Regions from separate parts of the Leucobacter sp. 1207-22 genome, predicted to be linked through region 1. Evidence: predicted binding sites of a transcription regulator. Region 1 holds the regulator's gene; the other holds the start of a gene.
The links. Region 1 encodes HspR, which represses chaperone genes until heat shock. Its sites were predicted from a motif close to AAGTTGAGTCNNNNNGACTCAACTT; they were not measured.

Region 1 (4,135 bases):
ACGACCTGACTGTTGAGGACATCTTGAACGCTGAGCAGACTGACGCAGCCGCAGGCGCTGACGAGTCTGCTCCTGCTGCAGATGCTGCAGACGACGCAGAGAACTCGTATCTTGAGGACCTGCGCCGTCTCACCGCGGAGTACGCGAACTACCGCAAGCGCACCGAGGCAAACGTTGAGATCGACAAGCAGCGCGCAACCGCTGCCGTCGTGACTCAGCTCATCTCGGTGGTCGACGATCTTGATCGTGCTGAGCAGCATGGTGACCTCGTTGAGGGCAGCGCGTTCGCAGCAATCGCGCAGAAGCTCCGTTCGACGCTTGAGCGCGTTGGGCTTGTGAGCTTCGGCGAGAAGGGTGAAACCTTCGATCCGCAGATCCATGAAGCAATCGCGCAGGTGCCGGTTCCCGGCGCCGAGGGTGAAACCGTGCTTGACGTGGTTGAGCGCGGATACCGAATCGGTGACGTTGAGCTGCGCCCCGCGAAGGTAGCGGTGGCGGTGGGAGCTGATGGCTAGTCAAGATTGGTTAGATAAAGACTTCTATAAGACGCTTGGCACCTCGAAGGATGTCAGCGACGCAGAGCTGAAGAAGGTCTATCGCAAGCTCGCGCGAAAGTATCACCCAGACTCAAATCCGGGAGATGCGGCGGCTGAGGCGAAGTTTAAAGAGATCAGCGAGGCATACTCGGTGCTCTCTGACGCTGAACAGCGAGCAGAGTACGACCAGGTTCGAGCAATGGGTGCCGGTGGCGCACGATTCACATCGGGCAGCCATGGTGGTCAGGGCTTCGAGGACGTCTTTGGCGGCATGTTTGGTGGCGGTGGCGGCCGAAGCGCAGGCTTCGGCGGTGGCGGCCAGAGCTACGAGGACATCTTCGGGATGTTCGGTGGTGGCGCTCCGCGCGGTCCGCAGCGGGGGTCAGACATTACTGCGTCGACGACGCTCGACTTTGAGACTGCAGCGCAGGGCAAGACGGTCACACTCGATACGCCAAATGGACCCGTGAAAATGCGGATCCCAGCTGGTGTGAGCGACGGCCAGAAGATCCGCGCTGCCGGCAAAGGCCAGAAGAGCCCGAACGGCGGTCCTGCAGGCGACCTCCTGCTCAAAGTGAGCGTTCGTCCGCACCCCGTCTTCGAGCGCGATGGTTTGAACCTCAAGCTCAAGCTGCCTGTCACATTCACTGAGGCTGCGCTTGGCGCAACCGTTGAGGTGCCGACGCTTGGTGGGTCGGTTGTGAAGCTGAAGGTGCAGCCAGGCACCCCGAGTGGCCGCGTGCTGCGCGTGAAGGGCCGTGGCGTGAATAGCTCGAAGGGGACCGGCGACCTGCTCGCTGAGATCCAGGTGGTTGTTCCTTCGCACTTGAGTGACGAAGCGAAGGAAGCGCTTGCAGCGTTCCGCGACCTTGAACCCGCAGAGAATCCGCGTGAGGACCTCCTCGCGCGGGCGCGCGGCTAAGGCAAGGCAGAACAATGGCAAACCCGCAGATTGATCGTTTCACCCCGATGTTCCCCATCGCGGGTGCGGCCGAACTCGCTGAGATGCACCCGCAGACGCTGCGGCAATACGACCGCATTGGGCTCGTAGTGCCGCAGCGCACCCGGGGCAACACTCGGCGGTACTCGCTGCACGACGTCTCGCAGCTGCAGACGATTGCTCGTCTGTCTGCTGAGGGGCTGAGTCTTGAGGGGATTCGCCGCGTTCTCCAGCTGGAGGACCGCGTGCGAGACCTTGAAGACCAGGTGCACGATCTTGAGCGCGCGCTCGCGCAGGAGCGCATGCAGCGCCCTGAGCGACGTGTGTTCGCTGCGGGCTCTGCTGGCGCGGCAGTCACGCTCAAGCGTGGCACCCGTACGAAGCGAAATGCCGACGTCATGGTCTGGCAGCCAGGAGTGGTGTGGAAGAGCGAATGACGCTCGACGAGTGCTTTGCGATGCTCGGGCGCGATCCAGATGTGGACGCGCCCGAGCTCTTCGCGTATGACGCGGCGGATCACCTCCTGCTTGAGACCGCGGCGCCACATCTGGGCGGTCTGGCTCCGGGCGAACTTGTCGTGATTGGTGACCGCCACGGCGCGCTAACGCTCGGTGCTGCCCAGGTCTCAGGGCAGCGCGGGATTCGTACCTATCAGGACCCGGTGCTCGGCGAACGGGCGCTCGCGCGTAACGCAGAGCGTCTTGGGTTCACTGGTGCGACTGCCCGAGAGGTCTACACGTCGCACTCGCTCGATTCTGCGTTGCTCGCAGGTGCGCGTGTGGTGCTGCTGCAGCTTCCGCGCGCTCTCGATGCGCTTGACGAGATTGCTGCGTGGATTGCTGCGGAAGCTGCTCCAGATGTCGTAGTGTTCGCCGGTGGTCGCGACAAGCATATGTCCCGTTCTATGAATGACATTCTTGCTCGCTATTTCGGTGAAGTTTCCGCTGGCCGTGGCGTGCGTAAGGCACGAGTGCTGACGGCGACGCAACCTCGGGCTGATGCCGCAGGTGTTGCGTTCCCTCGATGGGGCCGCGACCCAGAACTCAGCTTTGAGCTTGCGTCGTTTGGGGCGACCTTCGGTGGGCCAACATTTGATCACGGCAGTCGCCTGCTGCTCGCCGGCCTCCGTGCTGAGCACACTGGCAGTGCCTCGCTGCGATCCACGCCCCGACGTATTGTCGATCTCGGCTGCGGGAACGGGGTGCTCGCGGTGTCTGCTGCGCTGCTGTACCCCGAGGCTGAGATCATTGCGACCGACCAGTCGCAGGCCGCTGTCGCGGCGACCACACTCACTGCGGAGCGTGCGGGGGCTGACATCGCGGATCGAATGACGGTGCACCGTGCTGATGGCATGGAGGCCGTGCCAGACGGCTGGGCTGATCTGGTGCTGTTGAACCCGCCGTTTCACACCGGTGCAACGGTGCATGCTGAGGTGGCGCATCGGCTCATTAAGGCATGCGCACGCGCGCTTGCGCCCGGCGGCGAGCTACGCATCGTGTTCAATTCACACATGCGGTACCGTCCGCTCGTGGAGCGTCAAATTGGGACAACCCGTCAGGTTGCGAGAGACAAAACCTTTACCGTGCTGTCATCGATCCGCGCCCAGTGAAGACGCGAATGAGCGAACCGTGCTCGCTGTCTCATGCACTTCGTGACGTGAACTGACCGGCTCGTTATTGCTCTTCAGTGGCCTTGCGGGCGCGCTCATCGATGAGGTCACGTGCGGTGACCTGATGTGTGCTTGGCCCGTACAAATCTGAAGTGATCCCGGTAATGAACGTTGCGGGATCAATCTCGAGGGCAGAGGCAATTCGCACGAGAGTCTCAGCGGTGGGGCTTGAGGCCCCGCGTTCAATCTTGCCGATTGTCGTCCAATTGATATTGGCGAGCTCACCGAGATCCTCGAGAGAAATACCAAACGCCTGGCGCGCAGTGCGCATGCGGACGCCGATCTGAACGGCGGCCTGTGAGTGGATCTTGGGCACGTACCCAAGAGTGCCCGTATTGAACAAATAACACCAATGTCTTTACACCTAGGGAAAAATAACCTAGTGCGAGCGTATGGCGAATTCCGCATCTAGCGGTGGGAAGATGAAACGCATGAGCAACTCACTGCACCCGGAACCGAGCGTCATGATCGTGTGCGACTACTCACTGAGCTATCTTGGTGGTGCGCAGATCGCGCTCGTGCGACAAGCCCGGGCGCTTGCAGATGCTGGTTGGCGCGTGACTGTTGTAGCGCCAGATGCCACGCAGACGTTCCGGGCGGATCGCCCAACCAACCTCGCGACTCGCGACCCCAAAGTGCTCTTTACGCTGCCCGGTCTCGACTTGCCAATGCTGCCGACCCGAGGCCGACTCAGCCGTGCGCTTGTGAAGCTCGGCAAGCAACAGAACATTGATGGCATCATCGTGCACTCGGAATTTGCCCTTGCGGCAGCAGCGCTGGAAGCGGCAAGAGAGCTGGATGTTCCACTTCTACACACCGTGCATACCTACTTCTGGGATGCGCCGAAGGCACTCGCACCGGTCGCTCCCGTGGTGACGGCGTTCCACCGCACGCTGACCGGGCTGCCTGGAAAGCAGAAGTTCCGCGGCAGCACGACCATCAATAATGCCCTCCGCAGTATGACCCACAGATTGGCAGTCGAAGCGGACG
Region 2 (4,135 bases), on a different contig from region 1:
CGCCCGGCGTTCGCAGCAGACGGCACGATCACTGCGGGCAACGCGTCACAGATCACCGATGGCGCAGCCGCGCTCGTGATCGTGAGTGAGGCGGCGGCTGAGCGCCTCGCGCTAACTCCGATCGCTCGCGTCGAGGCGACCGCGTTCGTCGCTGGACCCGACACGCACTTGCATTCGCAGCCTGCGCAGGCGATCCGCGCCGCGCTTGCGAAGACCGATGCGACCGCGACCGATCTTGCAGCGGTTGAGATCAATGAGGCATTCGCTGCGGTGTCGGTGCAGTCGGTGCGCGATCTTGGCATCGACGCCGACATCGTCAACCGTCACGGTGGAGCGATCGCACTTGGCCATCCGATCGGCGCGTCAGGGGCGCGGATCGTTGGAACGCTTGCACGTCAGCTCGCCGAACTTGGCTCCGGTTCGCTGGGTGCCGCGGGTATCTGCGGCGGTGGCGGCCAGGGCAGCGCGGTTATTCTGCGCGCGGTCTAGGCGCACAAGCGCGAGCGAGAACACAAACGCAAACACTGCAAAGGGGGCGGGCATCTGGAATCCCAGACGCCCGCCCCCTTTGTGCGCCTAGAACCCTACGCCCGCAACTCGCTCGCGCGCCCGAACACCATTCGCTCACGCATGAGCGAGACGCCAGCCGCGGTCTGCGTGAGAGTTGCGACGAGCACAACGACGAGCGGGAGCCACCAATTGCCACCCACCTGGTAGAGCCAGCCGAAGAGCACCGGTGCGATGCCCGCGATGAGGTAGCCGAGCGACTGTGACATGCCTGATGTGGCCGCCGCGACATTGGCGGTTCCTGAGCGCTGCACGACCATGGTGAGGGCGACGCTGAGTGATGATCCTGTCATGAATCCGCTCACCGCGAGCAGTGGAACGAACACGCTGGGTGCCCCGATGAACCCGAGCGCGCAGAGCGCCATGATGAAGGGCAGCAAGGGCGGGTAGATCTTCCGCATCTTTCCGCGCCAGATGAACGGTGTGACGAACGAGCCGATCATTCCGCTCATGTGGTAGACCATGATGTGCGCGCCTGCGGCGATCGCTGTCGTCCCGCGCGACATATCGACTGATACGAGCCAGGTCGCCCAGGTATAGAACGTGGCCGACTGGCATCCCATGTAGATCGCGATGGTCCACGCGACTCGGTCGGTCCAGACGCGCAGTCCAAGCTTTGACTCTGGGGCGGCGGATCGGGCGGCAGCTGCGTCGGCGGATCCGGGATCCGAGCCCGCCCCAACGTCTGCGCGTGCACGCTCGCTCTTGGTGCGAACGCGCGAGGCGAACACCCACAGGATGAGCGCGGGGAACGCCAGCAGGCCCGTCGCAAGGAGCGCGATGCGCCACCCGAGCGGTTCGCCCGAGGCGGGTGTGAAGTGGGAAATCGGTGCGACGATGCCGGCTCCGATTGCCGCGGCACCACTGAGGAGAGCAGAGTAGATGCCCATCATGAGTGGAACGCGAGGCCCGAAGTCGCGTTTGATCGTTGCGGGGAGCAAGACATTGCCGACGGCGAGGGAGGCACCGAGGAGGACGGTTCCGGCCCAGATGTTGATGGGGGAGCCGGGAATCACGCGCCAGACGTTTGCGAGTGTCAGCGCGAGCAGCGCCCAGCTCACCGCGCGGTCGATGCCGACCTTAGCGGCGAACGACTGTGCGAGCGGCGAGAAAGCAGCCCAACTGAAGAGGGGGATCGACGCGAGCAGGCCCAGTACCGCTGGGCTGCCGCCTTCGGTCTCGGCAATCTCGTCGAGCAACGGACCGACGCCTGTGATGGTCATGCGAAGGTTGAGCGCGACGAGGCAGACTGCGGCGATGAGCAGGATCCAGGTGGCGCGGCTGTGAGTCGGAGTTTGGGCCGCGTTTGTCATAGACGGCCACTCTATCCCGAACGCGAAAGGTGGAACGAGAACTAGCAAGCGCACGAACACGGCGCAGAGCTGCACGGCACATTCAGGGTTGCGCACAGCGCGAAGTGGGAGTTAGCTCAGAGTGAACAGAGGGCAAATGATGTGCTCCGATCTGGCATTTTTCCAAACCTTTCGATAAACTTGAGTCAATCAAGCTCAAGTTTGAGCACGCGCGTCGATGTGACCGCGATCCGCCCGCAGACCCACGACAGCATTGAAGGAGCGACATGCAGGCAAATTGGACCCCGGCCCAGGGTGAAGAAGGACAGAGCGCCCTCGAACAGTTCGGTGTGAATCTGACGGAGGTCGCGCGCTCGGGCAAGCTCGACCCGGTGATCGGTCGAGACGCTGAGATTCGTCGCGTGAGCCAGGTGCTTACTCGACGAACAAAGAACAACCCCGTACTCATCGGTGAGCCCGGCGTCGGCAAGACTGCCGTGGTCGAAGGTCTCGCGCAGCGCATCGTCGCCGGTGACGTTGCTGAGTCTTTGAAAGACAAAGAGCTCATCAGCCTCGACATCTCGGCACTCATCGCCGGTGCGAAGTACCGCGGTGAATTTGAAGAGCGCATGAAGGCAGTGCTGCAGGAGATCAAAGAGTCTGACGGCAAGATCATCACCTTCATTGATGAGCTGCACACGCTCATGGGTGCTGGTGGAGGTGAGTCTTCGGTCGCGGCATCACAGATGCTGAAGCCGATGCTTGCCCGCGGCGAACTGCGCCTCATTGGCGCAACGACGCTTGACGAGTACCGCGAGTACATCGAGAAGGATGCCGCGCTCGAGCGCCGCTTCCAGCAGGTGTACGTCGGTGAGCCAGCCGTTGAAGACACCATTGCGATTCTGCGCGGCCTGAAGGAACGTTACGAAGCGCACCACAAGGTGACGATTGCTGACTCCGCACTTGTTGCTGCGGCTTCGCTGTCTGACCGGTACATCACCTCGCGTCAGCTGCCTGATAAGGCGATCGACCTGATCGATGAGGCCGCATCACGCCTGCGTATGGAGATTGACTCGGCCCCGATGGAAATCGATGAGCTGCGTCGCGCGGTTGATCGGTTGAAGCTCGAAGAACTCGCGCTCAAGAAGGAGAAGGACGACGCTTCCAAGGAGCGTCTCGCAAAGCTGCGCGCTGACCTCGCAGTCAAGGAGACCGAACTTGGTGGCCTTGAAGCTCGGTGGGAACGCGAGCGTGCCTCGCTGAACCGCGTGGGTGAGCTGCGTGAGAAGCTCGACCGCATGCGCATGGACGCCGAGCGTGCTCAGCGCGAGGGCAACCTGGAGCGTGCGTCGAAGCTGTTGTACGGCGAGATTCCGGTCATCGAGAAGCAGCTGGCTGAAGCAGAGCAGGCCGAGGCTGCCGACACCGTTGACGGTGAACCGCGCATGGTGAATGACCAGGTCACCGACGAAGACATTGCGAACGTCGTTGCCGCATGGACGGGCATTCCTGTTGGCCGCCTCATGCAGGGTGAGACAGAGAAACTGCTCGCGCTCGAATCCGAGCTGGGCAAGCGTCTCATCGGCCAAAGCGATGCGGTCACCGCGGTGGCAGATGCGGTGCGTCGTACCCGCGCTGGTATTGCTGACCCGAACCGGCCGACTGGTTCGTTCCTCTTCCTCGGCCCAACCGGTGTTGGTAAGACAGAGCTCGCGAAGGCGCTCGCAGAGTTCCTCTTCGACGACGAGCACGCCATGGTGCGTATCGACATGAGCGAGTACGGCGAGAAGCATTCGGTCTCGCGTCTTGTCGGTGCCCCTCCAGGGTATGTCGGGTACGAGCAGGGTGGTCAGCTTACCGAGGCAGTCCGCCGTCGCCCGTACTCGGTCGTGCTGCTCGACGAGGTTGAGAAGGCTCACCCCGAGGTCTTCGATGTTCTCCTGCAGGTGCTTGATGATGGTCGTTTGACCGACGGTCAGGGGCGCACGGTTGACTTCCGTAACGTGATCCTGATCCTCACATCGAACCTGGGAAGCCAGTACCTCGTAGACCCTGATTTGCAGTGGAGCGAGAAGGAGAGCGCCGTTCGCGAGACCGTGCGCCGCGCCTTCAAGCCCGAGTTCATCAACCGCCTCGACGAGATGGTCATCTTCCACCCGCTGTCGCGCGAAGATCTCGCGCAGATTGTTGGGCTGTCGGTCGACCGTCTTCAGGCACGGTTGGCGGATCGACGCCTCACTGTTGGCGTCACCCCTGCTGCACGGCAGTGGTTGGCG

Region 2: FW756_RS11560 (ATP-dependent Clp protease ATP-binding subunit) is a predicted target of HspR. The motif match lies at 2,058-2,082, and genes of this name have one in related genera.

The regions. Positions count from the first base shown of each region.
Region 1 is NZ_VXCR01000006.1:97,871-102,005, forward strand. Features, by position in the region: gene FW756_RS11175 (nucleotide exchange factor GrpE) at 1-515, shown strand, start outside; gene FW756_RS11180 (DnaJ C-terminal domain-containing protein) at 508-1,458, shown strand; gene FW756_RS11185 (heat shock protein transcriptional repressor HspR) at 1,473-1,913, shown strand; gene FW756_RS11190 (class I SAM-dependent methyltransferase) at 1,898-3,085, shown strand; gene FW756_RS11195 (helix-turn-helix domain-containing protein) at 3,150-3,461, opposite strand; gene FW756_RS11200 (glycosyltransferase family 4 protein) at 3,577-4,135, shown strand, end outside.
Region 2 is NZ_VXCR01000008.1:14,036-18,170, reverse strand. Features, by position in the region: gene FW756_RS11570 (acetyl-CoA C-acyltransferase) at 1-489, shown strand, start outside; gene FW756_RS11565 (MFS transporter) at 585-1,880, opposite strand; gene FW756_RS11560 (ATP-dependent Clp protease ATP-binding subunit) at 2,147-4,135, shown strand, end outside.